Regions from separate parts of the Streptomyces sp. NPDC030165 genome, predicted to be linked through region 2. Evidence: riboswitches for the same ligand, from Rfam matches in the RefSeq annotation. Region 2 holds a riboswitch; each other region holds the start of a gene.

What was found. A riboswitch is a leader RNA that binds a small molecule or an ion and turns the genes downstream of it on or off. The one in region 2 is predicted to bind cobalamin.
Region 1: linked by a shared signal. The riboswitch ahead of ACZ4Z1_RS32845 (ABC transporter substrate-binding protein) and the one ahead of ACZ4Z1_RS20120 (cobalamin biosynthesis protein) in region 2 are both predicted to bind cobalamin.
Region 3: linked by a shared signal. The riboswitch ahead of cobN (cobaltochelatase subunit CobN) and the one ahead of ACZ4Z1_RS20120 (cobalamin biosynthesis protein) in region 2 are both predicted to bind cobalamin.
Region 4: linked by a shared signal. The riboswitch ahead of ACZ4Z1_RS26350 (FecCD family ABC transporter permease) and the one ahead of ACZ4Z1_RS20120 (cobalamin biosynthesis protein) in region 2 are both predicted to bind cobalamin.

Annotation. Positions count from the first base shown of each region.
Region 1 covers NZ_JBVIBD010000022.1:48,358-55,508, reverse strand. Annotated here, with positions in the region: gene ACZ4Z1_RS32875 (GHMP family kinase ATP-binding protein) at 1-145, shown strand, start outside; gene ACZ4Z1_RS32870 (cysteine synthase family protein) at 142-1,164, shown strand; gene ACZ4Z1_RS32865 (ATP-grasp domain-containing protein) at 1,161-2,429, shown strand; gene ACZ4Z1_RS32860 (MFS transporter) at 2,422-3,768, shown strand; gene ACZ4Z1_RS32855 (SAM-dependent methyltransferase) at 3,737-4,492, shown strand; gene ACZ4Z1_RS32850 (putative quinol monooxygenase) at 4,622-4,909, shown strand; cobalamin riboswitch at 4,981-5,157, shown strand; gene ACZ4Z1_RS32845 (ABC transporter substrate-binding protein) at 5,188-6,240, shown strand; gene ACZ4Z1_RS32840 (FecCD family ABC transporter permease) at 6,264-7,151, shown strand, end outside.
Region 2 covers NZ_JBVIBD010000010.1:57,954-65,104, forward strand. Annotated here, with positions in the region: gene ACZ4Z1_RS20095 (alpha/beta hydrolase) at 1-573, opposite strand, end outside; gene ACZ4Z1_RS20100 (class II aldolase/adducin family protein) at 881-1,534, opposite strand; gene ACZ4Z1_RS20105 (lysozyme) at 1,787-2,602, shown strand; gene ACZ4Z1_RS20110 (inorganic phosphate transporter) at 2,817-4,160, shown strand; gene ACZ4Z1_RS20115 (hypothetical protein) at 4,197-4,442, shown strand; cobalamin riboswitch at 4,670-4,816, shown strand; gene ACZ4Z1_RS20120 (cobalamin biosynthesis protein) at 4,948-6,009, shown strand; gene ACZ4Z1_RS20125 (cobyric acid synthase) at 6,041-7,151, shown strand, end outside.
Region 3 covers NZ_JBVIBD010000007.1:194,476-201,626, reverse strand. Annotated here, with positions in the region: gene ACZ4Z1_RS15885 (precorrin-2 C(20)-methyltransferase) at 1-324, opposite strand, end outside; gene ACZ4Z1_RS15880 (precorrin-8X methylmutase) at 321-953, opposite strand; gene cobG (precorrin-3B synthase) at 973-2,352, opposite strand; cobalamin riboswitch at 2,400-2,547, shown strand; gene cobN (cobaltochelatase subunit CobN) at 2,586-6,257, shown strand; gene ACZ4Z1_RS15865 (anthrone oxygenase family protein) at 6,486-6,938, opposite strand; gene ACZ4Z1_RS15860 (SchA/CurD-like domain-containing protein) at 6,935-7,151, opposite strand, start outside.
Region 4 covers NZ_JBVIBD010000015.1:43,816-50,966, forward strand. Annotated here, with positions in the region: gene ACZ4Z1_RS26340 (ABC transporter substrate-binding protein) at 1-322, opposite strand, end outside; gene ACZ4Z1_RS26345 (ABC transporter ATP-binding protein) at 332-1,126, opposite strand; gene ACZ4Z1_RS26350 (FecCD family ABC transporter permease) at 1,206-2,237, opposite strand; cobalamin riboswitch at 2,418-2,547, opposite strand; gene ACZ4Z1_RS26355 (heme-binding beta-barrel domain-containing protein) at 2,554-3,117, opposite strand; gene ACZ4Z1_RS26360 (DsrE family protein) at 3,647-4,012, shown strand; gene ACZ4Z1_RS26365 (DUF3099 domain-containing protein) at 4,053-4,352, opposite strand; gene ACZ4Z1_RS26370 (DUF1416 domain-containing protein) at 4,475-4,762, opposite strand; gene ACZ4Z1_RS26375 (sulfurtransferase) at 4,830-5,675, opposite strand; gene ACZ4Z1_RS26380 (putative leader peptide) at 5,811-5,918, opposite strand; gene ACZ4Z1_RS26385 (LmeA family phospholipid-binding protein) at 6,192-6,902, opposite strand; gene ACZ4Z1_RS26390 (hypothetical protein) at 7,047-7,151, opposite strand, start outside.

The DNA.
Region 1 (7,151 bases), on a different contig from region 2:
GGACGGCCTCTTCGTCGCCCACACCGGCTCCCTCATCGGCTACCTCTTCAGCAGCCGTCCGGCGCCGGCTCTGAAGGGTGAGCTGTCCGCCTTCTTCCGGTCGCTCGGCCACCAGTGCTCATTCGCCCAAGGAGGCTACGCGTGACGCACCCCCACATAGCCGACGCCCTCAAAGTCCCCGACCTCGTCCGGCTGTCGGACGGCATGGTGCTGCTGCGGTTCGAGTCGATGAAGATCTACTCGGCGCTGGCGGCCGTCCGGCACCTGCTCGACCGGGGCACCGTCCGCCCCGGACAGACCCTGATCGACAGTTCCAGCGGCATCTACGCCCACGCGCTGGCGCTGGCCTGCCACCGCTACGGCCTGCGCTGCCACATCGTCGCCTCGACCACCGTCGACGCCACGACCCTCGCCCAGCTGGAGATACTCGGCGCGACGGTCGAGCAGGTCAGACCGTCGCGCGACCTCAAGCTCGACCAGGAGCTGCGGGTACGGCGGGTGCGGGAGATCCTCGCCGAACGGCCCGGCGTCCACTGGATGCGCCAGTACCACGACGCCATCCATTACCTGGGTTACCAGGAGGTCGCGGACCTGGTGGCCACGGCCCTGCCGGGCCGCCCGCTGTCCGTCGTCGGCGGGGTCGGCTCGGGGGCCTCGACCGGCGGCCTCGTGGCGCACCTGCGCCGCCGCGATCCCGGCGTCCGGCTGGTCGGGGTGCAGCCGTTCGGCAGCGTCACCTTCGGCAGCCAGGACCATCACGACCCGGAGGCGATCATCGCCGGTATCGGTTCCTCGATCGCCTTCGACAACGTCCGCCACCACCTGTACGACGCCGTCCACTGGATGGACTTCACCCACGCCATGTCCGGCGCCGTCGCCCTGCTGCGCGAGCACGCCGTCTTCGCCGGGCTGTCCACCGGCGCCGCATACCTGACCGCCACGTACGAGACCCGCCGCCACCCCGACCGGCTCCACCTGGTGATCGGGGCCGACACCGGCCACCGCTACGTTGAGCGGGTGTACGCCCGCCACCGGGAGGCCGCGGACCTGGCCGCCCTGAAGCCGGCGGAGGTCGGCAGTCCCGAGGAGATGACCATGCCCTGGTCGACGATGGCGTGGCACCGCGCCCCCTGGCCGTCACCCCGGAAGGAGACCCGCGCATGACCGTGGTCTGCCTAGAATCGCTCACCTTCGGGCTGGGACACCTGACGCGCGCCGCCGCCCGGCTGGGCGAGCCGCTGCGGCTGCTGACCCGCGACCCCTCGTACTACGCGTACGAGTTGGACCGGCTCCCCGCGGGCGCGGTCGATGTGGTGGAGACCGACACCTTCGACACGGAGCTGGTGGCGGAACAGCTCGGCCGGACCCCGGGCCTGCGGGGGCTGATCAGCTCCACCGACACCTGGATGCTGGTCGGCGCCGACCTCACCGCCCGCTTCGGGCTGCCCGGCCCCGACCCGGCCGTACTGCGGCTGGCCAGGGACAAGGTCGCCGTACGGAACCGGCTGTTCGAAGCCGGGCTGACCCGCGCCCGCGCGGCCGAGGCGGACAGCGGCGATACGGAGACGGCCGCGTTGCTGGTGAAGGCCGTGGGCCTGCCGGCGATCCTCAAGGACAGCGCGGGCACCGGCAGTCAGAACGTCTGGCTGCTACGGGACGAGCGCGAGCTGGACGCGGCGCTGGCCGAGGCGGCCGGGCGGCGGTTGAAGGGCCGTCTGTTCGCCGAACCGTACTTCTCCGGGCCCGTGTACAGCGCGGAAACGCTCACCTGGGCGGGCCGGACACGCCTGCTGGGCGTCTCCAGCCGGCTGATGTCGCCCGAACCGCACTTCCGGGAGGAGATCACCGCGTTCCCCGTCGCCTTGCCGGAGCCGCGCCGGGCCGCTCTGGAGCAGTGGCTCGGCCGTGTGCTGGCCGCCATCGACTACACCGACCGGTTCGCCCACGTGGAGTTCGCCCTGACCACCGCGGGCCCGGAGGTCGTGGAGATCAATCCGCGGATCGGGGGCGCACTCGTCGGTGAGGGCCTGTGCCGGGCCCTCGGCGTCAACGTGTACGAGGCGATGGTCGAGGCGGCGCTCGGGGTCCGCCCCAAGCTCATGGACGCGGCGCCGCCCGGCGGCCCTGCCTCGGCCTTCGTCCTCGGATACCCCTCGCAACCAGGGGTGTTCACCGGGGTCGACGGTCTCGACCGGCTGCCGCACATGCCGGGCTCACCCGCCTGGTATCCGGTCAAGCGGATCGGCGACCGCGTCGAGCACCTGGGCGACAGCCGCGGTTACGCGGGGATCGTCTACGCGGAGGCCGAGACGGCCGAACTGGCCACGCACTGCGCGGTGGCGGCGGCCAATGCCGTACGGGTGCTGACGGAGCCGGTTCCCTCGGCGGCAGCGGCGGATGCGGCGGTGCGCCGGGCTTCCGGTGGCTGAACGCACCGGCGGCGCCCGGGGCTCGCGTGCCACGCTGTCCACCCTCACCGGGCCACTCCGCTTCCTGCTGCTCAGCTCCTTCCTCATCCCGCTCGGCAGCTTCATGGTCCTGCCGTTCATGTCCGTCTTCCTGCACGAGCGGCTGGGCATGGGGCTCGGGGCGGTCGGTGTGGTGCTGGCCGCAGCGTCCCTGGTGCAGTTCTCGGGTGGTGTCCTCGGCGGGGCGCTCGCCGACCGGGTGGGGCTGCGGCGCACGATGGTCTGGGCGCTGGTGGTACGCACGGCGGGCTTCGCGGCGTTCCTGGCGGCGCTGCGGTGGCCTGCGCTAGCGGTGGGGGCGCTGGTCCTCACCTGCTGCGGCGCCGCGCTGTACCTGCCGGCCAACAAGGCGTACCTGGTGCACGGCGTGGCCGAGGAGCGCCGGCCGGCGTTCCTGTCCGCGGGCAACGCGGCGCTCAACGCGGGGATGGCGGTGGGGCCGCTGGTCGCGGGACCGTTCGTGCTGTCGTCCCCCGGCCCGCTGTTCCTCGTCGTGACGGCGCTGTTCGCGGTGGTCGCCGTGGGACATGCGAGGCTGCCTGCGGTGGGTCCGGAAGGGAAACGGTTCGGTACCGGGCGGGCCGACGCGGCGCGTCCCCACGACGCGCCGGTGTCCGGCCACGGCCTGCTCACCGGAATCGCCGTCCTCCCCTTCGCCGCCAACGGTCTGGCGTTCTACCTCTACTTCCACTTCCAGCACTACCTCGCCGTGTACGCCGTGGAGCGGGCGTCCAGCGAGTTCTACAGCCTCGTGCTCCTGACCTGCTTCGTGCTGGTCATCGTCGTCCAGCCGCTCGCGTCGGACGCCATCCGGCGGATGAGCTACCCGGTCGCGCTGGCGGCCGGTTTCGCGGGGCTGGCCGCCGGGCTGGCGGTCCTGGCGGCTGGTACGCGGACCGCCCTGCTGGCGGGCGGTGTCCTCCTCACGCTCGGCGACATCGTGCTCTTCCTCAAGAACGATCTGGAGGCGCTGCGCCGCAGTCCGCGCTCGGATGCGGTGGTCTTCGGGCAGCAGCGGCTCGCCGCGGGGCTGGGTGCCTGTGCCAGCGGTGTTCTGGGCGGGCAGCTGTACGGCTTCGGCGAACGCGCCGGGCACGCGGGCTGGTTCTGGCTCCTCGCCGCGGCCCAGTGCGTCCTGCTGCCCCCGCTGCTGCTCACTCTGCGGCGCGGACAGCGCACCGCTCCCCCGGCCCCCGACGACCTCACCGACGAACGGAGCCCCGCTCCCCCGCCCCCCGACGGCCACACGGAAGGAACACCGGTACCCGATGACGCACACGAGCGGATTCCAGGACGATGACTTCTGGACCGAGTTCTACGACTTCCTCTTCTCCGACCAGCGCCACTCCCAGGCCGAGGACCTGCTCGACACCTCTGCCCTGCTGTCCTTCCCGTCCGGGGCCCGGGTGCTGGACCTGTGCTGCGGTCCGGGGGTGTTCACCGTTCCGCTCGCCCGCCGGGGTTTCGCCGTGACGGGCGTCGACCGCAGCCCGGCCATGCTGGACCGCGCCCGGAAGCGGTCCGCCGACGCCGGCGTCACGGCCCGGGCCCGGTACGTGCAGGCCGACATGCGGGAGTTCACCGAACCCGGAGCGTTCGACGCCGTCCTCAACATGTTCACGTCCTTCGGCTACTTCGAGGACCCGGCCGACAACGCCCGTGTGCTGCGCACCATGCGCACCTGCCTGGCACCCGGCGGCACGCTGCTCCTGGACATGGCCGGCAAGGAACTGCTGGCCCGCAAGGTCACCCCGCCCAAGGTCGTCCAGCGCGGCGACGACCTGCTGGTGCAGACCGACACGGTGCTGGACGACTGGGCGCGGCTGCGCAGCGACTGGGTGCTCGTGCGGGGCGACCGGGTGACGCGTACGAGCCTGGTCTGGTTCGTCTACAGCGCCGTTGAATTGCGGCGGATGGCCGAGGAGGCCGGCTTCGAGGAGATCGAGCTCTTCGGCGGCTTCGACGGCCGCCCGTACGACCAGGACGCCGAACGGCTGGTGCTCCGGGCGGTGCGGGGGACGTGACCGGCCCGTCGGTGGTCGCGGCGCGGCCACCGTGTGGCCCACCTCACCCTCGCGGCCGACTGCCCGGAGCCGTACGGCAGGCCTAGCCTCAGCCGATACGGCATCTGGCAAGCCGAGAGGGGACACATCATGTCGTTCGGTTTCGTCGCCTTCCACTACCCGGCCCCCGAGCACGTCGAGGAGTTCGTCGGCCAGTGCCGCCAAGTCGCCGAGGCGGCGCGGCAGCAGCCGGGCTTCGAGTCCGTCGGGGTCTGGGTCACCCCGGACGGCGAGGCCGTCGTCACCACCGGCGCGTTCGAGTCCGAGGAGGCCTTCCGGGCGGCATCCGAGGTCGCCCGCGAGATGGGTGCGACACCTGACGGCCTGAGCGACCTGGAGGTCAGGCCCCGCCAGGTGCACTTCCTGCTGTCGCGGTAGAAGGGGCGCGACTTCCGCACGAGACGGCGCGCGGACGCGTCCGCGCGCCCTTTGCCCCCGGCTCGGCCGACCGTAATATCACCTGGTCATCACCGCGACGGGAAACAGGAAGCCGGTGCGATTCCGGCACGGTCCCGCCACTGTGACCGGGGAGTGCACCCCTTCGTCAGGCCACTGCGCGCGGCGCGGGAAGGCCGGGGGAACGTCGATCCGGGAGTCAGGACACTGGCCTGTCGCGGGCCCGTTCCGAGGAGCGCGGACTCCGCAGGAGGCTCTACGTGTACGACGGTACGCCCCGTCCCCTTCTTCCTCCCTCTCACGCCCGGCGGCGCCGGTTCCTGCGCGCCGCGGCACCGCCCGTGGCCCTGGCCCTGTCCGCCGTGCTGCTCACCGGCTGCGGCGGTACGGCGCGGGACACCGCGGACGGCGCGAAGCCCGCGGCCTCCGCGGCGAAAGGTTTCCCGGTCACCATCGACAACTGCGGCATCCGCACCACTTACCGGAAGCCGCCCTCCCGTGTGGTCACCATCCACCAGCACCCCGCCGAGCTGATGCTGGCGCTGGGGCTCAAGGACCGCATGATCGGCACCGCGTTCCCCGACTCGGCCGTCCTGCCGGAACTGCGCAAGGACTATGCCGCCCTGCCGCAACTGGCGAAGAAGGAACCGTCCTTCGAGACCGTCCTGGAAGCCGGTCCGGACCTGGTCTACGGCGGTTACGCCAGCGCGTTCGCCGAGAACGAGGGCCGCTCGCGCAAGGCTTTCGCCGACGCCGGCATCGACACCTATCTCAACCGCGAGTACTGCGGGAAGAAGCAGGTGTCCATGCAGGACACCTACGACGAGGTGCGCACCATCGGTTCCCTCTTCGGCGTGCGGGAACGGGCCGACCGGCTGGCCGCCGGCCTCAAGGCACGGGTCGACCGGACCACCAAGGCGGTCAAGGGCGCCCGGGCCGTACCGGTCTTCGTCTACGACAGCGGCGACAAGGCGGCGTTCACCGCCGGCGGCAAGAGCCTCGGCACCGAGATCATCCAGCTGGCGGGCGGCCGGAACGTGTTCGCCGACCTGGACAAGGTCTTCGGTGACGCCTCCTGGGAGCAGGTCGTCGACCGGAAGCCCGAGGTCATCGCGATCTACGACTACGCGGGGGCCGGCAGCGTCGAGCAGAAGAAGAAGTTCCTGCTGTCGCAGCCCGCACTCGCCGACGTGCCCGCGGTGCGGAACAAGCGGTTCGTCGTCCTGCCGCTGACCGCGACCCTCGTCGGAGTACGGCCTCCGTACGCGGTCCAGGAGCTGGCCCGCGCGCTGCACCCCGAGCGGTTCCGGTGACGGCCTCCATCGAAGCGGCGGCTGTGCGTGATCACCGGCAGCAGGCGAAGCCGCGCCACCGGTCCTTCGCCGTCATCCTCCTCGTCCTCGCCGTGCTGCTGCTGGTCTCCGCCACGGCGGGCATGGCGATCGGGTCGGTGCACGTGCCGCCCGGCGAGGTGTGGGGGATCGTGACGCACGCGCTCGGCGCGGACCACCCGGAGCCGGGGTGGTCCCGGGCGCGCGAGACCATCGTGCTGGACGTACGGGCGCCCCGGGTGGTCCTCGGCGCGGTGACGGGCGCGGGGCTCGCGGTGATCGGTACGGCCATGCAGGCCCTGGTCCGCAATCCGCTGGCGGAACCGTATCTGCTGGGGGTCTCCTCGGGCGCGTCCCTGGGCGCCGTCATGGTGATCGTCTTCGGGGTGAGCGTGTTCGGTCCGGTGTCGCTGCCGGCCGCCGCGTTCGCCGGCGCGCTGCTGACCCTGCTGCTCGTCTACACGACGGCCCGCACCGGCGGACGCATCACCTCGGTACGGCTGGTGCTGTCGGGCGTGGCGATGGCGGCGGTACTGACGGCGGTCATGGATGTCCTGCTGCTGACCTCCGACCGGGGCAACGAGGCCCGGGCGGTGCTGGCGTGGACGCTCGGGGGCCTCGGCGGCGTGCAGTGGGGCACGCTCTGGCTGCCGGGAGCGGCGCTGCTGCTGGGCATCGCCGTACTCCTGGTCCAGGCCCGGTTGCTGAATCTGCTGCTGGCGGGCGAGGAGTCCGCCACGACGATGGGGCTGGACGTGGCCCGGTTCCGGGCCCGGATGTTCGTCCTGCTCTCCCTCGTGACCGGCGTCCTGGTGGCCGCGGCCGGGCCGATCGGCTTCGTCGGCCTGATGCTGCCACACGTCGTGCGCCTGTTCGTGGGCGGTGACCACCGC
Region 2 (7,151 bases):
GTTGCGGTAGGCGGGGTCCAGGACGGGCAGCTGCTGGTCGCTGAGGAACGGCATGACCACCATGGGGTGTTCCCGGGTGGTGCCCAGGCCGTGCACGGTGATCACCCAGGTGTTCCGGGCGCCGGGCACGAACCAGGCGGGCAGGGCGCCCAGCTCCCCGGGGATGTCGACGTCGGCGCAGTCGATGTCCAGCGCGTCGCGCGGGTTGCCGATGTGCACCTGAGGGGTCAGGCGCATCCGGGCGCCCGGCTGAAGGGTGCCGTGGGTGACCCGCTCCAGGCGGCGGACGACCGTGTCCGCCGGGTGCGGGAAGCCGTCCAGGAGGGGGCCGACGACGGCGTGGCCGCCCGCGCCGGTGAGGCCGTAGGTGCCGGGCCGCAGCGAGGCGAGGCTGCGGGTGAGGGTGATCCGCCCGGGGCCGGTGGCGTGCACCGTGAGCCGGGGGTCGCCCGGCAGCGGCCGGTCGGGCGCGGGCTTGAGGACCATGTCGCTGGCGTACCGGCCGGCCGCCACCGCGGCCGCGCCGGTACCGATCACCGTGGTGGCGGCTGCTGCCGCGGTACCCAGACGCATCCTCCCCAGTGTGGGCGGGCGTCGCCGCCGCGGCCAGTGGGCGGGAGCGGCCGGGTGACGCCGGGAGCGACGGCGTGATGCGGGGAGCGGCGACGTCATGCCGGGAGCGGCCGGGCGGACCCGGCACGCGCCCGGGCGGGCACGCGGCGGCCGGACGAGCCTCGGCTGCCGTCCCCGGCGCCGTACGGGACCCGGCCGCTGTCCCCGGCGCCGTACGGGACCCGGCCACCGCCCCTCAGTGCCGAACGAGGTCCGACCACCGTTCCCGGCGCCGTACAGGACCCGACCGCCGCCCCGGCGCCGCCCGTCAGCCGCGCTGTCCGTAGCCGCGCAGTCGCTCGCCGGCCGCGTCGAGCTGTTCCGGTGTGAGCAGGGTGGGTTCGCGGCCGGGCAGTGAGTTGGCGGCGAGCCAGACGCGGCACATCCACTCCAGCTGGGCGGTGCGGTCGTACGCCTCGTCAAGGGTGTCGCCGTACACGATGGTGCCGTGGTTCCGCAGGAGGCAGCCGGTGCGGTCGCGCAGGGCGGCGAGCATGTTCCCGGCCAACTCCTCGGTGCCGTAGAGGGCGTAGGGCGCGACGCGGACGGGGCCGCCGAGGGCCGCGGTCATGTAGTGCACCGGCGGGAGTTCGGTGACGAGGGTGGAGACGGCGGTGGCGTGGGCGGCGTGGGTGTGCACGACCGCGGCGGCGCCGGTGGCGCGGTAGACGGCCAGGTGCATGGGGAGTTCGCTGGTGGGCCGCAGCGTGCCGCGGGCCCGGCGGCCTTCGAGGTCCACCGCGGTGAGGTCGCCGGGCCCGAGCCGGTCGTAGCGGACGCCGCTGGGGGTGACCAGCACGAGGTCGCCGACGCGGACGGAGACGTTGCCGGAGGTGCCGACGACGAGTCCGTCGGTGACCGTGCGGCGGGCGGTGGCGACCAGCTCGTCCCAGGCGCGGTCGAGGGCTTCCGGGTCCGTCATGCGTGTGCCTCCGGTGTGCGGTGCGGGCGGGGCCCGGTGGGCGCGCGGACGTGGTGCGCGCGGGGCTGCCGACACCGTACGGGTCTGGCGTGGCGCCGTGGGGCGGACTTCGGCCTTCCGGTATCCGCCATGTCGGACCGGCGGTGTATGGGCAGGGATTGACCGAGCATCGACCGTCTTGTACGTATCACTCGGTACGCTGCCGGAAATTTGTCATGCACGTAGCCATCCGGGGGAACTCCGGGGGGAACCATGGCCCGTGACCGCGATCACCTGCCCGGCCCACAGCACCTGCCCGGCCTGACCGCCGCGCAGCACCCACCCCACCGCCCGCCCGGCCGCCCGCGCCACCTGGCCGCCGGGGCCCTCGCGCTGGGCGTGCTCACCGGCGTCCTGTCCACCGCCCTGCCCGCGGCCCCCGCCGCCGAGGCCGCCGGCAAGCCGGCCGGGCACGACGTCTCCTCGCACCAGGGGAACGTCGACTGGAAGTCCGTACGGGCGAAGGGCGGCCGCTTCGTGTACGTGAAGGCCACCGAGTCGGCCTGGTACCGCAACCCGTACTTCCCCCGGCAGTACCGCGGCGCGCGCAAGGCGGGCCTGCTGCACGGCGCGTACCACTTCGGCGTACCGAACGCGTCCTCCGGCCGCGCGCAGGCCCGGTACTTCCTGCGGCACGGCGGCCGCTGGAAGGCGGACGGCTGGGCGCTGCCGCCGGCGCTCGACCTGGAGCACAACCCGTACGACCGGGAGCACGCCTGTTACGGGATGAGCGGCACCGCGCTGGTCCGGTGGATCCGGGGGTTCAGCAACGAGGTGCTGCGGCAGACCGGGCGGCGGCCGGTGATCTACACGACGGCCCGGTGGTGGAACGGCTGCACCGGTGGCAGCCGGGCGTTCGCCGCCACCCACCCCCTGTGGCTGGCCCACTGGCACAGCACCCCGGGCACGCTGCCCGCCGGCTGGGCGTACCCGAGCATCTGGCAGCACGCCGGGGCCGGGGCGCTGCCCGGCGACCAGAACAAGTGGAACGGCACGGCCGCGGGGCTACGGCGCTTCGCCCGGGGGTGAGGCCCGGCCCGGACGTGCGGAGGCCGGGCGCTGGTGCGCGTGGGACACTCGGTGCTTCCGTGCTGGTGCGGCCGGGAACCGGGTGACGGCAGGGGCGCCTCCGCGCCACCCCTGCGGGGGCGTCACTGCGGCGCCCGCCCCAGTTCACCTTCCGTTCACCCGTCGTCCGTACGGTCCCGAGCGTTACTGACCATCGAACTGATTGCCTGGGTGAATGGAACACATCACGCTTCTCATCGGGATCGTGATCGTCACGGCCTTGGTGTTCGACTTTACGAACGGCTTCCACGACACGGCCAACGCCATGGCCACCACCATTTCCACCGGGGCACTCAAGCCCAAGGCGGCGGTGGCGATGTCGGCGGCCCTCAACCTGCTGGGCGCGTTCCTGTCCGTGGAGGTCGCCAAGACCATCTCCGGCGGGATCATCGACGAGACCGCCGGCATCAGACCAGAGGTGATCTTCGCCGGGCTGGTCGGCGCCATCGTCTGGAACCTGGTCACCTGGCTGGCCGGACTCCCCTCCAGCTCCTCGCACGCCCTCTTCGGCGGCCTGATCGGCGCGACCCTGGTGTCCGTCGGTGCGAGCGGCGTGCACGGCGGCGCCGTGGTCATGAAGGTCCTCATCCCGGCCGTCGCCGCCCCGATCGTGGCCGGTCTGGCCTCGACGGCCGCGACCCGGCTGACCTACCGGCTGGCCCGCAACCGCGCCGAGGAGGACACCGCCAAGGGCTACCGCGCCGGGCAGATCGCCTCGGCCGCGCTGGTCTCCCTCGCCCACGGCACCAACGACGCCCAGAAGACGATGGGTGTGATCACCCTCGCGCTGATCACCGGCGGCGTCGTCGCCCCGCACGCCGACCCGCCACTGTGGGTCATCGCCTCGGCCGGCCTGGCCATCGCGCTCGGCACGTACCTGGGCGGCTGGCGGATCATCCGCACGATGGGCAAGGGCATCACCGACATCCAGCCGCCGCAGGGCTTCGCCGCCCAGACCGGCGCCGCGGCCACCATCCTGGCCTCCTCCCACCTCGGCTTCGCGCTCTCCACCACCCAGGTCTGCTCCGGCGCGGTGATGGGCTCGGGCCTGGGCCGCAAGGGCGGCGTGGTGCGCTGGTCCACGGCGGGCCGGATGGCCGCCGCCTGGGGCCTGACGCTGCCGGCCGCCGGGCTGGTCGCGGCGGGCGCCGCGCTCCTGGCCGGCCAGGGCGACTGGGGCATCGCGACCGTCGCCGTCCTGGCGCTCGCCGTCTGCGGCGTGATCTGGGCGGCCTCCCGGCGCAAGCCGGTGGACCACACCAACGTCAACGAGGGCCCGGCGGCGGAGCCCGCGGGTGTCGTCACCACCGCCCTGCAGGCCGTCTCCCCGCCGCCCGCGGGTCCGGTCGCGACCGGGCAGCCCGTGCCGGCCGCCGCCACGATCCCGGCGCCCGCGGTGGCCGGAGCGCCGCTCGCGAACCCGGTCGGCGCCGCCCCGGTGATCGCCGACCCGGTGACCGCCCACCCGCACGAGACGCACGCCCAGCGCCGCGCCAAGGCCGGCTCGGCCGTCGGCTGACCCGGCCGCAGGCTCCCACGGAGGAACGAGAACGCAATGAGCATCGACTGGGCAGCCCTCGGCCAGGTCTTCGGCGTCACGCTGTTCGTGACGGTCGGGATCGTAGGCCTGTTCACCCTCGGCATCGTCGGCACGTCCCGCAAGCCGCGGCAGGAGGGCACGCCGGTGACCGCCGGCGGGCCCGACGCGCCCGGCGGGGCGGCGCGGGCCGGGGCGTACGTCTGCTTCGCGCTGTGCGCGGCGGCCGTGGCGTACGGGATCTATCTGATCGTCGCCGCCTGAGACACGGCACGGCGCTCCGGGGCGCCCGGTGGCCGTGGCATCCCCGCCACGGCCACCGGGCGCCCCTTCGCCGTGTCCCGGCCACCGGACGCTGTCGCCGTCTCCCCGGTGCCGCGCGCCTGTGGCCTTGGACACAGCCGCCGCCACCGGCCCGCGCCGCAGGTCAAGCGCGAGTTGACGGGCTTCGCGGAGCGTGGTGGACTGCCGGAGCCAATCGGCGACAGATGAGGAAGTCCGGTGAGAATCCGGCGCGGTCCCGCCACTGTCACCGGGGAGCGCCCCTCCACCAAGGGCCACGGTCCGCGTCCCGCGACGCAGGTTCCCGTACGGACTGGAAGGCCGGGGGAAGCGCCGATCCGGGGAGCCAGGAGACTCTCGTCGCCGTATCCGTCGAACCAGGGCGCGGACCCTGAGTGAGGACCTACCGCCATGCCCGGCCGCAGTGCGAGATCTGCTGGACGTACCCCCACACTGCCCCTCCGAGGCGCGACGGCGGTCTGATCCGATGCGTGCCGAACACGCCGGCTACGCGTGCGGCGCGGCCCTCGGCTTCCTCGGCGACCTGGTCGTGGGCGATCCCCGGCGCGGTCACCCCGTGGCCGCCTTCGGGCGGGCCGCGGCCGCCGTGGAAAGCCGCCTGTGGCGCGACGACCGCCGTCGCGGCGCCCTGCACACCGCGCTGCTCGTGGGCGGCACCGCCGCCGGTGCCGCGCTGCTGGATCGCGCCGTGCGCCGCTCCCCCGCCGCCTTCCCCGCCTCCGTCGCGCTGAGCGCCGCCGCCACCTGGGCGGTCCTGGGCGGCACCTCGCTGGGCCGCGAGGCGCGGGCCGTCGGCGGTGCGCTCGCGGCGGGCGACCTGGACGTGGCGCGCGAGCGGCTGCCGCACCTGTGCGGGCGCGACCCGCAGGCCCTGGACGGGCAGCAGATGGCGCGCGCGGTGGTCGAGTCCGTCGCCGAGAACACCTCGGACGCGGTGGTCGGCGCCCTGGTGTGGGGCGCGGCCGCCGGTGTGCCGGGGCTGCTGGCCTTCCGGGCCGTCAACACGCTGGACGCGATGGTCGGGCACAAGTCGCCGCGCCACCGCCGCTTCGGGTGGGCTTCGGCCCGGCTCGACGACGTGGCGGGTTTTCCCGGCTCCCGGCTGACCGCCGCGCTGGCGGTGCTGGCCGGGCCGGACCGGCGGGGCGCGCTGCGCGCCTGGCGGCAGGACGGTCCGTCCCATCCGAGCCCCAACGCGGGCCCGGTGGAGGCGGCGTTCGCCGGGGCGCTGGGCGTACGGCTGGGCGGCACGCTGGCGTACGGCGGACGGGTCGAGCACCGGCCGGTGCTCAACGGCGACGCCGGGCGGCCCGTCGCGGTGCCGGACATCGAGCGGGCCGTGGCACTGTCACGCCGGGTGAGCGCGCTGGCGCTGGCGGCCACGGTCGCGGGCCGGCTGGCGGTGGGGGCGGTACGGCGGTCCCGTACGGCCGGTGCGGTACGAGGGTCCCGAACGGCCGGGACGGTACGGCGCTCCCGTACGGCCGCGGCGGTACAGCGGTTCCCAACTGCCGGGAGAGCCACATGAGCAGCAACGTACGGACGGCGAGGAGTGCCACGTGAACGGACCGGGTCGAACGCCGCTCGGCGGCGGGCTGCTGGTGGCGGGCACCACGTCCGACGCGGGCAAGAGCGTGGTGACGGCGGGCATCTGCCGCTGGCTGGCGCGCAAGGGCGTCAAGGTGGCGCCCTTCAAGGCGCAGAACATGTCGCTGAACTCGTTCGTGACGCGCGAGGGCGCGGAGATCGGGCGGGCGCAGGCCATGCAGGCCGCCGCGGCGCGCGTCGAACCGAGCGCGCTGATGAATCCGGTGCTGCTGAAGCCGGGCAGTGACCGCAGCAGCCAGGTCGTGCTGATGGGCAAGCCGGTGGGCGAGCTGAGCGCGCGCGGCTACCACGCGGGACGCCAGGAGCAGTTGCTCGGTACGGTCACGGACTGCCTCCAGGAGCTGCGCCGTACGCACGACGCGGTGATCTGCGAGGGCGCCGGCAGCCCCGCGGAGATCAACCTGCGGCGTACCGACATCGTGAACATGGGCATCGCGCGGGCCGCCCGCATCCCGGTCGTGGTGGTCGGCGACATCGACAGGGGCGGCGTGTTCGCCTCGTTCTTCGGCACCACGGCGCTGCTGTCCCGGGAGGACCAGGCGCTGGTCGCGGGCTATCTCGTCAACAAGTTCCGGGGCGATGTGACACTGCTGGAGCCGGGTCTGGACATGCTGAAGGACCTGAGCGGGCGGCCGACCCTCGGGGTGCTGCCGTTCGCACACGGCCTGGGCATCGACGAAGAGGACGGCCTCCGTGTGTCGCTGCGCGGCGCGGTCCGCGAGAGCGTCGTCGCGCCGCCGCACGGCGCCGACGTGCTGCGGGTCGCCGTGGCCGCCGTACCGCTGATGTCGAACTTCACGGACGTGGACGCGCTCGCCGCCGAACCGGGCGTCGTGGTGCGGTTCGTGGACCGGCCCGAGGAACTGGCCGACGCCGACCTCGTCGTGCTGCCCGGCACCCGCGGTACCGTCCGCGCGCTCCAGTGGCTGCGCGAGCGCGGCATCGCGGACGCGGTACGGCGGCGGGCCGCGGAAGGCCGCCCGGTGCTCGGCATCTGCGGCGGCTTCCAGATGCTCGGCGAACGCATCGAGGACGAGGTCGAGTCGAAGGCCGGGACGGTGG
Region 3 (7,151 bases), on a different contig from region 2:
GAGGCGGGCGGCGGCTTCGGTGTAGAAGTCGTTGAGGGCGCCCCGGTAGCCGTCGGGGTGGTCCGTGGACTCCGTGGTGACCGGGTAGATCAGGGGTTCTTCGTGGTGGTCCGGGCGGATGTGGCGCTCGGCGATGGAGCGGGCGATCGAGCGGCCGTGGCGGGCGCTGTGGTACGCGATGACGTCGGCGGACGCGATGACCTCGACGGCGCGCAGGGTCATCAGGTTCGGGTCGCCGGGGCCGAGGCCGACGCCGTACAGGCGGCCGCGGGTGCCAGGGGAGGACTGCTCGGCTGTGCGGCCGGTGGTGTGCTGCTCGGTCACTCTTCCACGCTCGCTATCGCGTTGATCGCGGCCGCGGCCATGGCGCTGCCGCCGCGGCGTCCGCGTACCACCAGGTGTTCCAGGCCGGAGGGGTGCTGGGCCAGTGCGTCCTTGGACTCGGCCGCGCCGATGAAGCCGACCGGGATGCCGATGACGGCGGCCGGGCGGGGCGCGCCCTCCTCGATCATCTCCAGGAGGCGGAAGAGGGCGGTGGGGGCGTTGCCGACGGCGACCACCGCGCCGTCCAGGCGGTCGCGCCACAGTTCGAGGGCGGCGGCGCTGCGGGTGGTGCCCATGCGCTTGGCCAGGTCCGGTACGGACGGGTCGGCGAGGGTGCAGATCACGTCGTTGCCGGCGGGCAGCCGCTTGCGGGTGACGCCGCTGGCGACCATGTTCGCGTCGCAGAGGATGGGGGCGCCGCCGCGCAGGGCCTCGCTCGCGCGGGCGACGACCTCGGGGGAGTACGCCAGGTCGCGTACGAGGTCGGTCATGCCGCAGGCGTGGATCATCCGGACCGCGACCCTGCTGACGTCGTCGGGCAGGTCCGCGAGGTCCGCCTCGGCGCGGATGGTGGCGAAGGACTGGCGGTAGATCTCCGCGCCGTCCTTCTCGTAGTCGAACTCGCTCACTGTGCTTCGTTGCCCTCGGTCATGTCGTTGTGCGGTCGGCCGCGCGGGCCGACGCGACGGCGTCGGCGAGGCGGTCGGTGTCGGTCAGGGGGATGGTGGTCGCGGTGGCGGCCTCGTCCCGGGTGCCCCGTACGGATACGTCGTAGCCGTCGCCGGTGGCCACGACATCGACCCATGCGCCGTGCGGGTGGCCGCAGCGGCGGGCGCAGCCCGACCAGTGGACCGGCAGCCCGGTGCCGCCCTCGCGCAGGGTGGCCACGGCGTCCGCCCGTACGTCGGACAGGGACTTGGCGCAGCCGGGGCGGCCGGTGCAGGCGCCGAGTCCGTACCAGGGGGAGGCGGGGTCGGTGACCAGACCGGCCGTGGCCAGTTCGCGCAGCCGGGCTCCGGCCGTCTCGGGAGACAGGCCGGGGACGACCACGCCGCGCCAGGGTGTCATACGCAGTTCGGCGGAGCCGGTGGGGACACCGGCGGCCAGTTGCCGGAGCTGCGCGGTGGTGAGGCGGCCGAGGGGCGCGAGGAGGGAGAGGGCGCGGGTGCCGTCGGGGGAGGCGGTCACTCCAGGGCGGGGTGGGGCGGGTGCTGTTGCCGAGGGCACCGGGGCCGTCGGGTACGGCTGCGCGTCCGGCTCCTGGAGGCGCGTACGGAGGAGGCCGCGTACGGCCGCGGCGTCGTACCCGGGCGGGAGTTCCCGTACGCGCCAGGAGCCGTTGCCCGCCTCCTGGGCGACGGTGAGGAACGCCTCCGCGGCGGCGAGGGCCGCGCGGGGCGCGTCGGGGCCGGGGAGCCGCAGTGCCTCGGTGTCGTCGCCGACGCGCAGCAGCGCCGTGCCGCCGGCTTCTGCGATCAACGTCACATCGCCGCCGAGCGCGGCCATGTCGCCGCGGCCGTCGTCCAGTGCGAAGAGGAAGCGGCCGGACAGGGCGGGGGCCGTGTCGCTGGCGCACAGGAGAAGGTCCAGTTCACGGGCCCATTCCTGGACGGCGGCGCCGCCGTCCGCGCCCTGTCCGTCGAGTCCGGCGAGCGGGGAGGCGACGATGTTGCGTACGCGTTCGTGGCGGTCGGAGGGGAGCAGGCCGGCGGCGCGCAGCAGGTCGGCGAGGGGGGCGGCGCTGTCTTCGGCGAGGCCGCGCAGCTCCACGTTGCCGCGGGAGGTGAGGGAGAGGTGGCCGTCGCCGAGGCGGTCCGCGGCGTCGGCCAGCATCTCGCACTGAGGGGGCGTCAGCAGACCTGCGGGGAGCCGGAGTCGGGCCAGGGCGCCGTCGACGGCGGAGTGCAGCCGCAGCGCTCCGGGGCAGGCGTCGCCGCGGTCCCGTACGCAGGCGGCACCGCTGTCCCGTACGAGGGATTCGTCCCGGTGCGGGGGTATCGCGGGGGTGGGCGGCATGGCGGCGAGCATACCGACGATGGCTGGACGGTCCGCCGCCCGCCGTTCGGGCGGAGCCCTTACTATGCAGGTCGGTGGGTCAGCTGGCCCATCGGACGCCAGCGACGGCGCCAAGGGAGGAAGCCCGGTGGAAATCCGGCGCGGTCCCGCCACTGTGAGCCCGGCCACCGCCGGGCGAGTCAGGAACTCCCGCCGTCCGTGAACACCGCCCGGGGCGCGGACCCCGAGGAAGGCCAGACGCCGCAATGATCCTGCTGCTGTCGACGTCCGACACCGACCTGCTCAGCGCCCGCGCGGCCGCCGGTCCCGTGCCGTACCGGCTCGCCAACCCCGCCCGGCTCGACCTCGCGGAGCTGCCCGCGCTCCTGGACGGCGCCGACCTGGTCGTCGTCCGGCTCCTCGGCGGTCTGCGCGCCTGGCAGGAGGGCCTGGACCAGCTCCTCGCCGCCGGCCAGCCCCGCCCCGTCGTGGTGCTCACCGGCGAACAGGCGCCGGACGCGCAGCTCATGGAGGCGTCCACCGTCCCCATCGGCATCGCGGCCGAGGCTCACGCCTACCTGGCGCACGGCGGCCCGGCCAACCTGGACCAGCTCGCCCGCTTCCTGTCCGACACCGTGCTGCTGACCGGCCACGGCTTCGAGCCGCCGGCCGCCGCGCCCTCCTGGGGCCACCTGGAGCGCTCGAAGCACCTGGCGGCGGAGGCGCGTACCGGTGCGGAGGTCGTGGCCCGTACGGACGACACGGGCGCCGCGACCGGCCCGCTGGTCGCCGTGCTCTACTACCGCGCCCATCACATGAGCGGCAACACCGGCTTCATCGAGTCGCTGTGCGAGCGGATCGAGGAGGCCGGCGGGCGCCCGATGCCGCTGTTCGTGGCCTCGCTGCGGGCGCCCGAGCCGGAGCTGATCGAAGAGCTGCGGGCCGCCGACGCGATCGTGACGACCGTGCTGGCGGCGGGCGGTACCAAGCCCGCCGAGGCGTCGGCCGGCGGTGACGACGAGTCCTGGGACGCGGGCGCGCTGGCCGCGCTGGACGTGCCGATCCTCCAGGCCCTGTGCCTGACCGGGCCGCGCAGCGCCTGGGAGGAGAACGACGAGGGCCTGTCCCCGCTGGACGCCGCCAGCCAGATCGCGGTGCCGGAGTTCGACGGCCGGCTGATCACCGTCCCGTTCTCCTTCAAGGAGACCGACGAGGACGGCCTGCCGGTGTACGTCGCCGACCCCGAGCGCGCCGCCCGGGTCGCCGGCATCGCCGTACGCCACGCCCGGCTGCGCCACATCGCGCCCGCCGACAAGCGCCTGGCGCTGGTGCTGTCCGCGTACCCGACCAAGCACTCGCGTATCGGCAACGCGGTGGGCCTGGACACCCCGGCGAGTGCGGTGGCGCTGCTGCGCCGTCTCCAGGAGGAGGGGTACGACTTCGGTGACGAGGCCGTACCGGGCCTGGAGTCCGGCGTCGGCGACGAGCTGATCTACGCGCTGATCGAGGCCGGCGGCCACGACCAGGAGTGGCTCACCGAGGAGCAGCTGGCCCGCAACCCCGTCCGCATCCCCGCCGCCGATTACAAGCGCTGGTACGGCACGCTTCCGCAGGAGCTGCGCGAGCAGGTCGAGGAGCACTGGGGACCGCCGCCCGGCGAGATGTTCGTCGACCGGAGCCGGAATCCGGACGGCGACATCGTGCTGGCGGCGCTGCGCCGCGGCAACCTGCTCATCCTCATCCAGCCGCCGCGTGGCTTCGGCGAGAACCCGATCGCGATCTACCACGACCCCGATCTGCCGCCGTCGCACCACTACCTGGCCGCCTACCGCTGGATCGCCGCCTCCCAGGAGGACGGCGGTTTCGGCGCCGACGCCATGGTCCACCTCGGCAAGCACGGCAACCTGGAGTGGCTGCCCGGCAAGAACGCCGGCCTGTCCGCCGCCTGCGGCCCGGACGCGGCCCTCGGCGACCTGCCGCTGATCTACCCCTTCCTGGTCAACGACCCGGGCGAGGGCACCCAGGCCAAGCGCCGGGTGCACGCCACGCTCGTCGACCACCTCGTGCCGCCGATGGCCCGCGCCGAGTCGTACGGCGACATCGCGCGCCTGGAGCAGCTGCTCGACGAGTACGCGGCGATCTCCGCCATGGACCCGGCCAAGCTGCCCGCCATCCGCGCCCAGATCTGGACGCTGATCCAGGCCGCCAAGCTCCACCACGACCTCGGCCTGGAGGAGCGCCCGGACGACGAGGGCTTCGACGACTTCCTGCTGCACGTCGACGGCTGGCTGTGCGAGGTCAAGGACGCGCAGATCCGCGACGGGCTGCACGTCCTCGGCGGCGCGCCCGCCGGTGAGGCCCGCGTCAACCTCGTACTCGCCATCCTGCGCGCCCGCCAGATCTGGGGCGGCACGTCCTCGCTGCCGGGCCTGCGCGAGGCGCTGGGCCTGGACGAGTCGGCCGCGACCCGTACCACCGCCGACGCGGTCGAGGAGCGCGCCCGCGGCCTGGTGCAGGCCATGGACGACGCGGACTGGGATCTGGCCGCCGTCGAGCGGGTCACCGCGGAGCTGCCGGAGGACCAGCGCGAGCCGGTCGCGGCGATCCTCGCCTTCGCGGCCCGCGAGGTCGTACCGCGCCTGGCCGCCACCACCGACGAGATCGACCACGCCGTGCACGCCCTGGCCGGTGGCTTCGTCCCGGCGGGCCCGTCCGGATCGCCGCTGCGCGGCCTGGTCAACGTCCTGCCGACCGGCCGCAACTTCTACTCCGTCGACCCCAAGGCCGTGCCGAGCAAGCTGGCCTGGGAGACCGGCCAGGCCCTCGCCGACAGCCTTCTGGAGCGCTACCGCACCGACCACGGCGACTGGCCGACCTCGGTGGGCCTGTCCCTGTGGGGTACGAGCGCGATGCGCACCTCGGGCGACGACGTGGCCGAAGCGCTCGCGCTGCTCGGCATCCGGCCCGTCTGGGACGACGCCTCGCGTCGCGTGACCGGCCTGGAGCCGATCCCGGCCGACGAACTGGGCCGCCCGCGCGTCGATGTGACGCTGCGTATCTCCGGCTTCTTCCGTGACGCGTTCCCGCACGTCATCGGCCTGCTGGACGATGCCGTACGGCTCGCCGCCTCCCTGGACGAGCCCGCCGACGTCAACTACGTCCGCGCCCACGCCCAGGCCGACCTGGCCGCGCACGGCGACGAGCGGCGCGCCACCACCCGCATCTTCGGCTCCCGCCCCGGCACGTACGGCGCGGGCCTGCTCCAGCTGATCGACTCCCGCGACTGGCGCACCGACGCGGACCTCGCCGAGGTCTACACGGTGTGGGGCGGGTACGCGTACGGGCGCGGCCTGGAGGGCTGCCCGGCGCGCGAGGAGATGGAGACCGCGTACAAGCGGATCGCGGTGGCGGCGAAGAACACCGACACCCGCGAGCACGACATCGCCGACTCGGACGACTACTTCCAGTACCACGGCGGCATGGTCGCGACCGTCCGCGCGCTCAAGGGCACCGCGCCCGAGGCGTACATCGGCGACTCGACGCGCCCGGAGACGGTGCGCACCCGCACGCTGGTCGAGGAGACCTCCCGCGTCTTCCGCGCCCGCGTGGTCAACCCGCGCTGGATCGAGGCGATGCGCCGCCACGGCTACAAGGGCGCCTTCGAACTCGCCGCGACCGTCGACTACCTGTTCGGGTACGACGCCACGACCGGCGTCGTCGCCGACTGGATGTACGACAAGCTGGCGCAGACGTACGTCCTCGACCCGGAGAACCGCGCGTTCCTCCAGGAGGCCAACCCCTGGGCCCTGCACGGCATCGCGGAACGCCTCCTGGAGGCGGAGTCGCGCGGCATGTGGGCCGAGCCGGACAAGGAGACCCTGACGGCGCTCCGGGAGGCGTTCCTGGAGACCGAGGGGGACCTGGAGGAGAAGGGCTGACGGGTCCTTCGGACATACGGCGGAGGGGGGGGGGGGGGGGGGGGGGGGGGGGGGGGGGGGGGGGGGGGGGGGGGGGGGGGGGGGGGGGGGGGGGGGGGGGGGGGGGGGAGAGTTTCCCCCGTAGCCTGGAAACCGAACAGCGGGAAACGGAACCTCTCCCCCTGCTCAGGGCTTCCTCCTCCCCCCGGGGGCACCGGGGGCGGGGGGGCCCCGGAGCCGTACCGGGATTCAGGCCGCCGTGACAGCGGCGGCCGTCACCACCAGGGCCAGCACGGCGAGCACCGTACGCAGCAGGTGCCAGCGGCGCCACAACGGCCGGGGGTCCTGCCAGTCCGCCGGCAGCGCCGCCGGGTCGGTGACGGCCTTCACCCGCCGGTTGATGGGCACGTTGCACAGGTGGGACACGGCCGACACCCCCACCAGCAGGACGACGGCGAGGGCGAACAGCGCCCGGGCCGCACCGCCCGTCAAGGCGGCGAGCACCCCGTTGACGAGCGCGCTGCCGAGCACGACGGCCGGCATGGTCGGATCCCAGTTCCGGCCCAGCAGCCGGTGCGCGTACACGTACGTGCCCGTGTCCATGGCGAAGAGCGCGGGCACCACGCTCAACGCCACGGCGAACAGCACCCCCGCGGTGATGCCGCCGCCGAGCAGCGCCACGACGCCGAGCACACCGGTCATGACGCCCGCGTCGCGGCGGGGTGCGTGTCCACGGTCAGCTGCGCGATCGAGCGCATCGTCGCGTCGCGGAAGTACGCGGCGAAGTCCTGCGCGGAACGGGTGTCCCGGCCCTCGGCCAGGTACGGGGCCAGCTTCTCCTCCAGGACGTGCACGCCCTTCTGCGCGGCCATGTGCCGCCCGACGGCCGAGAAGTCACCCTCGTAGTGGATGACC
Region 4 (7,151 bases), on a different contig from region 2:
CGTACGCGTCCTTCCAGGCGACGGCGTCGACCTTGCCCCGGTACTCCGGCATGACGTACCCGGCCATGTGGTCCTCCAGGCCGAGCGCGAACATGATGTCGGCGATCCCGACGTCGTTGGTGACCACGCGCCGCGGCGCCTTGTCGTACGTGGTCCTCGTCCCGCAGTTCTCGACCGTGACCGGGTAGTGCCCGGACCCGCCCGCCCCGGACGCTTTGGCGGCACCGTCCTTCCCGTCCTCGGCGACGTGCGCACCGCAGCCGGTGAGCGCGGCGAGCGTGAGGGCGGTGAGCAGGGCGGCGGAGCGGTGGCGGGTGCGCATGGAGGGTCCTTACGGGGTGGTCGAGGGGGCGGTACGGCCGGGCAGGCGGTCGAACAGGAGCTGTACGGCACCGGTCTCGGGGTGCGCCACGCGGTGCGCGCGCACCCCGAACACCTCGGCCAGCAGCTCCGGGCCCAGCACGTCGTGCGGCGCGCCGGAGGCGACGATGCGCCCTCCGGAGATGACGTACAGCTCGTCACAGTGCAGGGCGGCCAGGTTCAGGTCGTGCAGCGCGGTCAGCACCGTCAGTCCGCTGTCCCGCACCAGCGCCAGCAGTTCCAGCTGCTGCGCGATGTCGAGGTGGTTCGTCGGCTCGTCCAGCACCAGCACCCGCGGTTCCTGGGCCAGCGCGCGGGCGATCAGCACACGCTGCTTCTCGCCGCCGGACAGGCTCAGGAACGCGCGCCCGGCCAGGTGGTCCGCGCCGGTCCGTACCAGCGCCGCCTCGCACACCCGCAGGTCCGCCGCGCTCGGCCGCCCCGAACCGCGCTGGTGCGGCAGCCGCCCCATCGCGACGACCTCCGCGGCCGTGAAGCCGAACTCGGTCGCCGACTCCTGGGGCAGCGCGGCCAGGTGGCGGGCCCCTTCGCGTACGCCCATGGCGTGCAGGTCCGCGCCGTCCAGCCGGACCGTCCCGGCGGCCGGGCGCAGCGCGCGGTAGGCACAGCGCAGCAGGGTGGACTTGCCGCTGCCGTTGGGCCCGACCAGCCCGACGACCCGGCCGCTGCCCGCGTGCAGGGTGATGTCGTGCACGAGCCGGGCACCGGCCACGTCCACGGACACCGCGTCGATGTCGATCCGCATCAGATGCCGCCTCCGTACGTGCCGCCGTGGTTCCGCGTCAGGCCCCGCCTGCGTACGTACCTACCGCCGTGTCCCCGCATCAGGCCCCGCCTCCGAACGTGTAGCCGCGGCGCCGCATCAGCAGGACGAAGGCCGGCACGCCGAGCACCGCGGTGATCACTCCGACCGGCAGCTCGACGGGCGCCAGCAGCACCCGGGACAGGATGTCCACCCACACCATCAGCACCGCGCCCAGCAGCGGGGCCACCACCAGCACCCGGCGGTGCCCGGCACCCACCAGCATCCGGGTCACGTGCGGCACCATCAGCCCGACGAAGCCGATCGCGCCGCTGACCGCGACCACCGCGCCGGTGACGGCCGCCGTGACCGCGAACAGCTCCCGGCGCAGCCGCCCGGGGTCCACGCCGAGCGCGGCGGCCGACTCGTCCCCCATCGCGAGCGCGTTGAGGCGGCCCGCGGAGAGCATCAGGTACACCAGCGCCCCGGCCACCGCCGCCGCGGCGACGGGCAGTGAGCCCCAGCCCGCGCCGCTGAGGCTGCCGAGCAGCCACATCATGGCGGAGCGCGCCGCCTCGCCCCGGTCGGCGGCGAAGACCATCAGGGTGGAGAGGGCGGAGAAGCCGTAGTACATCGCGGAGCCGGTCAGGACCAGGCGCAGCGGGGTCAGGCCGTGCGCGCTGCGGGCCGCCGCGTACACCAGCGCCATGGCCAGCAGCGCCGAGCAGAACGCCGCGGCGGACAGCGCCCAGACGCCCAGCGCGGCCAGCGCCCCGAAGAGCAGGACGGCGTTGGCGCCGACCGCGGCGCCGGAGGAGATGCCGAGCACGAACGGATCGGCGAGGGCGTTGCGTACCAGTGCCTGGACGGCCACACCGATGGCGGACAGCCCGGCGCCGACGACGGCGGCCAGGAGCGCGCGCGGGAAGCGCAGCTCCCACACGATGGTGTACGCGGAGACCTCGTCGGAGGCGATCGTGCCGCCGCTCAGCCCGGAGCCGAGGTAGCGCAGCACGTCGCCCCAGCCGACGCCGGAGGCGCCGAGGCCTACGCCGCACACCAGTGAGGCGAGCAGCACGAGGGCCAGCCCGGCGGCCAGCGGCACGGTGGGCACCGGCGAGCCGGTACGGGGCCGGGCGCAGGCATGGCTCTCGGAGGCGGCGGGGCCGGCGGTACGGGCTGGGGCGGCCAAGGGACGTACGCCTTCGGCTCGGGCCGCGTCCGTACGGTCAGGGGTGACGGCGCGTGGCGCGAGGCCGGCGGCGGTGTCCCCTCGCAGTCCACGGCGAGTTGTCAGGAACGGGCGCTCCCGCGGGTGATCGGGCTGGCGGAACGGACGTTCCGCACACCGTTGCGGGTCAGCGCCGGACTCTCACCGGACTTCCCCCGCGGGGCGCTCTGCGACTGTGTGCTGCCTGTTCGAAGGCGGTCTACTTGAAGAAGGCGATGCCGTCGTCCGGCAGGTCCTTGATGTCCTTGGCCCACTCGCTCGGGTCGACGACCTTCTTCAGGTGCGCCGACATGTACGGGCGCAGCGGCACCTCGGGGGTGGCCTTCTCGCCGACCCACATCAGGTCGCTGTTGACATAACCGTACAGGCGCTTGCCGCCGGTGTACGGGCCGGAGGCGGCGGTACGCGCCACGGCGTCGGTGGCCAGGTCGATCTGCGGCTTCTGGTCGGCCAGCTCGCCGTACCAGACCTCCGCGACGCCGCCGTCGCGGATCATCACGATCTCGACCTTGCGGTCCTTGTCGATGCGCCAGTAGCCGGACTCGGTCTCCAGCGGCGCGACCTTCTTGCCCTCGCCGTCGAGCACCCAGCTGTGCGAGGTGTATTCGAGGAAGTCACGGCCGTCGTGCGTGAAGGTGACCTCCTGGCCGAAGTTGCACTTCTCGGCACCGGGGAAGTCGGCGACGCCGGCGCCCTCCCAGTTGCCCAGCAGGAAAGCGAGGGGCACGAGGGCCGGGTTCAGGTCGGACGGGATCTCGATCATCAGCTCAGGCGATCTGTATCGGGGAAAGGATCTGGGGTCTCGGTCAGCGCTGGCCCTGGTACAGCTTCTTCCAGGTCAGCCCGGCGAAGGCGACGACGCCGACGGCGACCAGGACGAGCAGGGTGGTGAAGACTGCCTCAAGCACGAGCGCGCTCCTCGGACGGAGTGAGGTGTTACGGACCGGAAGCGAGTCTAGTCGGCGCGGCCGGTGGCGGCGCTGTGAGGTCGGTCCCGCCGGGTGGACCCGGGCCCGGGTGCCGTCCGGCACGGTCCAGCCGTGGGAGGTGAGGTGGCGCGGCGCGGGGCGTGGTCGGCCAGGTGCCGACGACGCCGAGCGCGGCGCCCAGGGCGATCATCAGCGGGCGGGTGCGGCCCGCGCGGCGTACGAGCCGGGTGCGTGACGCCGCGCGAGGTGGCCGGCCAGGACGGTCCGGTCGCACGCGGCCCCCGAGGTGATCGTGTGCCGGTCGGACGACTGGCCAACTGCCGGGCCGGAAGGTCGCGTTGGCGGGAGCCTTAAAGTGGCCGTATGGCGAAGAAGCTGGTGATCAAGGTGACGGCGGGGGCGGACGCCCCCGAGCGGTGCTCGCAGGCGTTCACGGTGGCGGCGGTGGCCGTGGCCAGTGGGGTGCATGTCTCCCTGTGGCTGACCGGGGAGTCGGCGTGGTTCGCGCTGCCGGGGCGCGCGGCGGAGTTCGAGCTGCCGCACGCGGCGCCGCTGCCGGACCTGATCGACTCGATCACGGCGGGCGGCGGCACCATCACCGTGTGCACGCAGTGCGCGGCCCGCCGGGACATCGGGGAGAAGGACCTCATCGAGGGCGTCCGGATCGCCGGTGCGCAAGTCTTCGTGAGTGAGGTCATGCCGGACGGGGTGCAGGCGCTGGTCTACTGACGGTACGGGCGCGGGCGGCACCGCGGGCGGCGGGTGCGGCTCAGCGGCGCCCGGAGCCGGAGCCGTGCCCGGGACCGTGGTCGTCGAGCTCGCGCCACCACCGGTCCGACTCGGGGTCGCCCGACTCGTCCCACCAGCGCTCACCCGGCTCCCGCCGGTTGCCGACGACCGCCGCGAACGGCGGGATGACCATGGCGACCACGCACATCGCCACGGCCGCCGGTATGGACCACAGCCGTACCACGCCCCACGCCAGGACGAACAGGGCGATGCACACACCCATCAGGACGAAGTACCGGCGGTGCCGGCGCTGCGCGGGCGGACGCTGATGCGCGGACATGGTTCCACCGTAGATCCGGCCGGGGTGGCTGGGAAGCGCGGCGGGCCGCACCCCCAGCCATGGCGTCCAAACCCCTGGGGTGCGGCCCGTCGGCCGTACGGGTGTACGTATCGGTGCCGCCGTCAGACGGCGATGGCGACCTCCGCGAGACCACCGTGCTGCGCGACGACGGTCCGGTCCGCGGTCGCGCCCGGGACCAGGGCGCGCAGCGTCCAGGTGCCCTCGGCCGCGTAGAAGCGGAACTGCCCGGTCGCCGAGGTGGGGACCTCGGCGGTGAACTCGCCGGTGCTGTCCAGCAGGCGCACGTAACCGGTGACGGGCTGGCCGTCGCGGGTCACGCTGCCCTGGATCGTGGTCTCGCCCGGCTTGATCGTCGAAGCGTCCGGGCCGCCGGCCTGTGCTCCACACATATGGGTACTTCCTTGGTGGGTTGAGGGGTACGGGGGGCGGTACTGCGGCGGTGCCGCGGCGGTGCGCTTACTTCGCGGCGCCGAGCTCGATCGGCACGCCGACCAGCGAGCCGTACTCGGTCCAGGAGCCGTCGTAGTTCTTGACGTTGGACTGGCCGAGCAGCTCGTGCAGCACGAACCAGGTGAGCGCCGAGCGCTCGCCGATGCGGCAGTAGGCGATGGTGTCCTTCGCCAGGTCCACGTTCTCGGCCTCGTAGAGGGCCTTGAGCTCGTCGTCCGACTTGAAGGTGCCGTCGTCGTTGGCGTTCTTCGACCACGGGATGTTGCGGGCGCTCGGCACGTGGCCGGGGCGCTGCGACTGTTCCTGCGGCAGGTGCGCCGGGGCGAGCAGCTTGCCGCTGAACTCGTCGGGGGAGCGCACGTCGACCAGGTTCAGGTTGCCGATGGCGGCGACGACGTCGTCACGGAAGGCGCGGATGGAGGTGTCCTGGGCCTTCGCCTTGTAGTCGGTCTTCGGGCGGTTCGGCACCTGCGAGCCGTCGACCAGGTCGCGCGAGTCCAGCTCCCACTTCTTGCGGCCGCCGTCGAGCAGCTTGACGCTGTCGTGGCCGTAGAGCTTGAAGTACCAGTACGCGTACGAGGCGAACCAGTTGTTGTTGCCGCCGTAGAGGACGACGGTGTCGTCGTTGGCGATGCCCTTCGCGGAGAGCAGCTTCTCGAAGCCCGCCTGGTCGACGAAGTCGCGGCGCACCGGGTCCTGGAGGTCCTTCTGCCAGTCGATGCGGACGGCGTTCTTGATGTGGTTCTTGTCGTAGGCCGAGGTGTCCTCGTCGACCTCGACGATGACCACCTTCGGGTCGTCGATGTGGGCCTCGACCCAGTCGGCGTCCACCAGGACGTCGCTACGGCTCATGTTGTTCTCCTCCGGGGCAGTTACGGAACACGCGTACGCCGGCGCGCGCTGCGGGCGGGGGACGCGGCGCTGCGTGGGGAAGTGGCAGGGACGGCCTCAGGGGGCCGGGCGGAGGGCGGGGGCAGAGGCCGCCCGTCAGGCAGAGCGACAGAGCATGGCGGCGACGCGGCACAGGTCGACTGCCCGCCGCTTCGTGAGATTCGCCTGTCCCCGCGGGCGGGAACCGCTCAGAGAGCTCTGCATGCGACCGATCGTAGGGAGGGGCGACCGGACGTGTCACCGGTGTGTCGGATGCTGAGACGCGTTGGTCCGTATCGCGGTACGAGGAGGGGGTGCGGGCGGCGCGGGAGCCGTACCGCCGCGGTCCGCACGCCGGTGGGGGTCTGGCGTGCGGGACGGGGTGTCTCAGTGCATGGACAGGTGGGGGTTCGCGGCGATTTGTGCCGTTGCCGGTGGCCGGGGGTGGGGGTGGGGGTGGGGGTGGGGGCGCCCCGGCCGGGCGGCGTCACCGGTGAATCAGCCGGGCAGCTTGACGTCCGTGCCGCTGGCCGAGATCGAGATGCCCTCCCGCGTCGAGACGACCTTGTCCAGCTTCAGGCCGCCGGGCAGCCGGTTCAGCTTCCACTCGTGGTCGGTCTGCGCGCGGATCTGGTTCCGGCAGGCGGACAGCTGGGAACACAGGGCCGGGAGCGTGTCGGCGCGCAGCCGCACGGTGTCGCCGTTCACTATGCTCACCGTGCCGGTGACCTCCAGCGAGTTCAGCATCGGCAGGTTCGGCAGGTTCGGGGAGATCTTCACCTGGCTCTTGCCGTTCTTCTCACCGCCGTAGCTCACCTTGACGTTCTTGCCCGAGGCGGTGGTCAGGTCCGCGTACGAGATACGGGCCTCGCCGGTGGCGCTCGCCGCGCTCTCGATCGAGGTGTAGTCGCTGGTCAGCTTCACGTCGTGGAACTGTGCCGACAGCTGCTGGATCCGCAGCGTGTGCCCCTCGGCGGTGGCGTTCAGGCCGTCGATCGTGGCGTCGACCTCGTCCAGGCTGCGGCTCGCCACCTGCGTCAGGAACGGGAAGCCGGTGATCGACACCTCCGGCGTACGGTCCAGACCCTGACTGCTGCGGATCTTGTCGGCGGCCTTGCCCTCGGCGATGTTCACGGCCACGCGGTCGGCGGCCACGAACAGGCCGCCGAGTATCACGACGATCACCAGCAGCACTCGTAGTGCGCGCATCGAACCATTACCCCCAGGCGTGGGGCCGAAATCGGCCCGGTTTTTCCGGGTCAGACCCCCGGTCTGTTGCGATTGAGCCTAACCGGACCGTGGGGGCCGGTGCTTTTCTGTGGCCTGGTGTGGGTTCGGCACGTCCTGGGGCGGTCAGACCAGCGCCCGCCCCAGCACATAGATCGCCGGCGCTGCCAGGGCCAGCGGCAGGGCGACGCCTGCTGTCATGTGGACGAAGCGGGACGGGTAGTCGTAGCT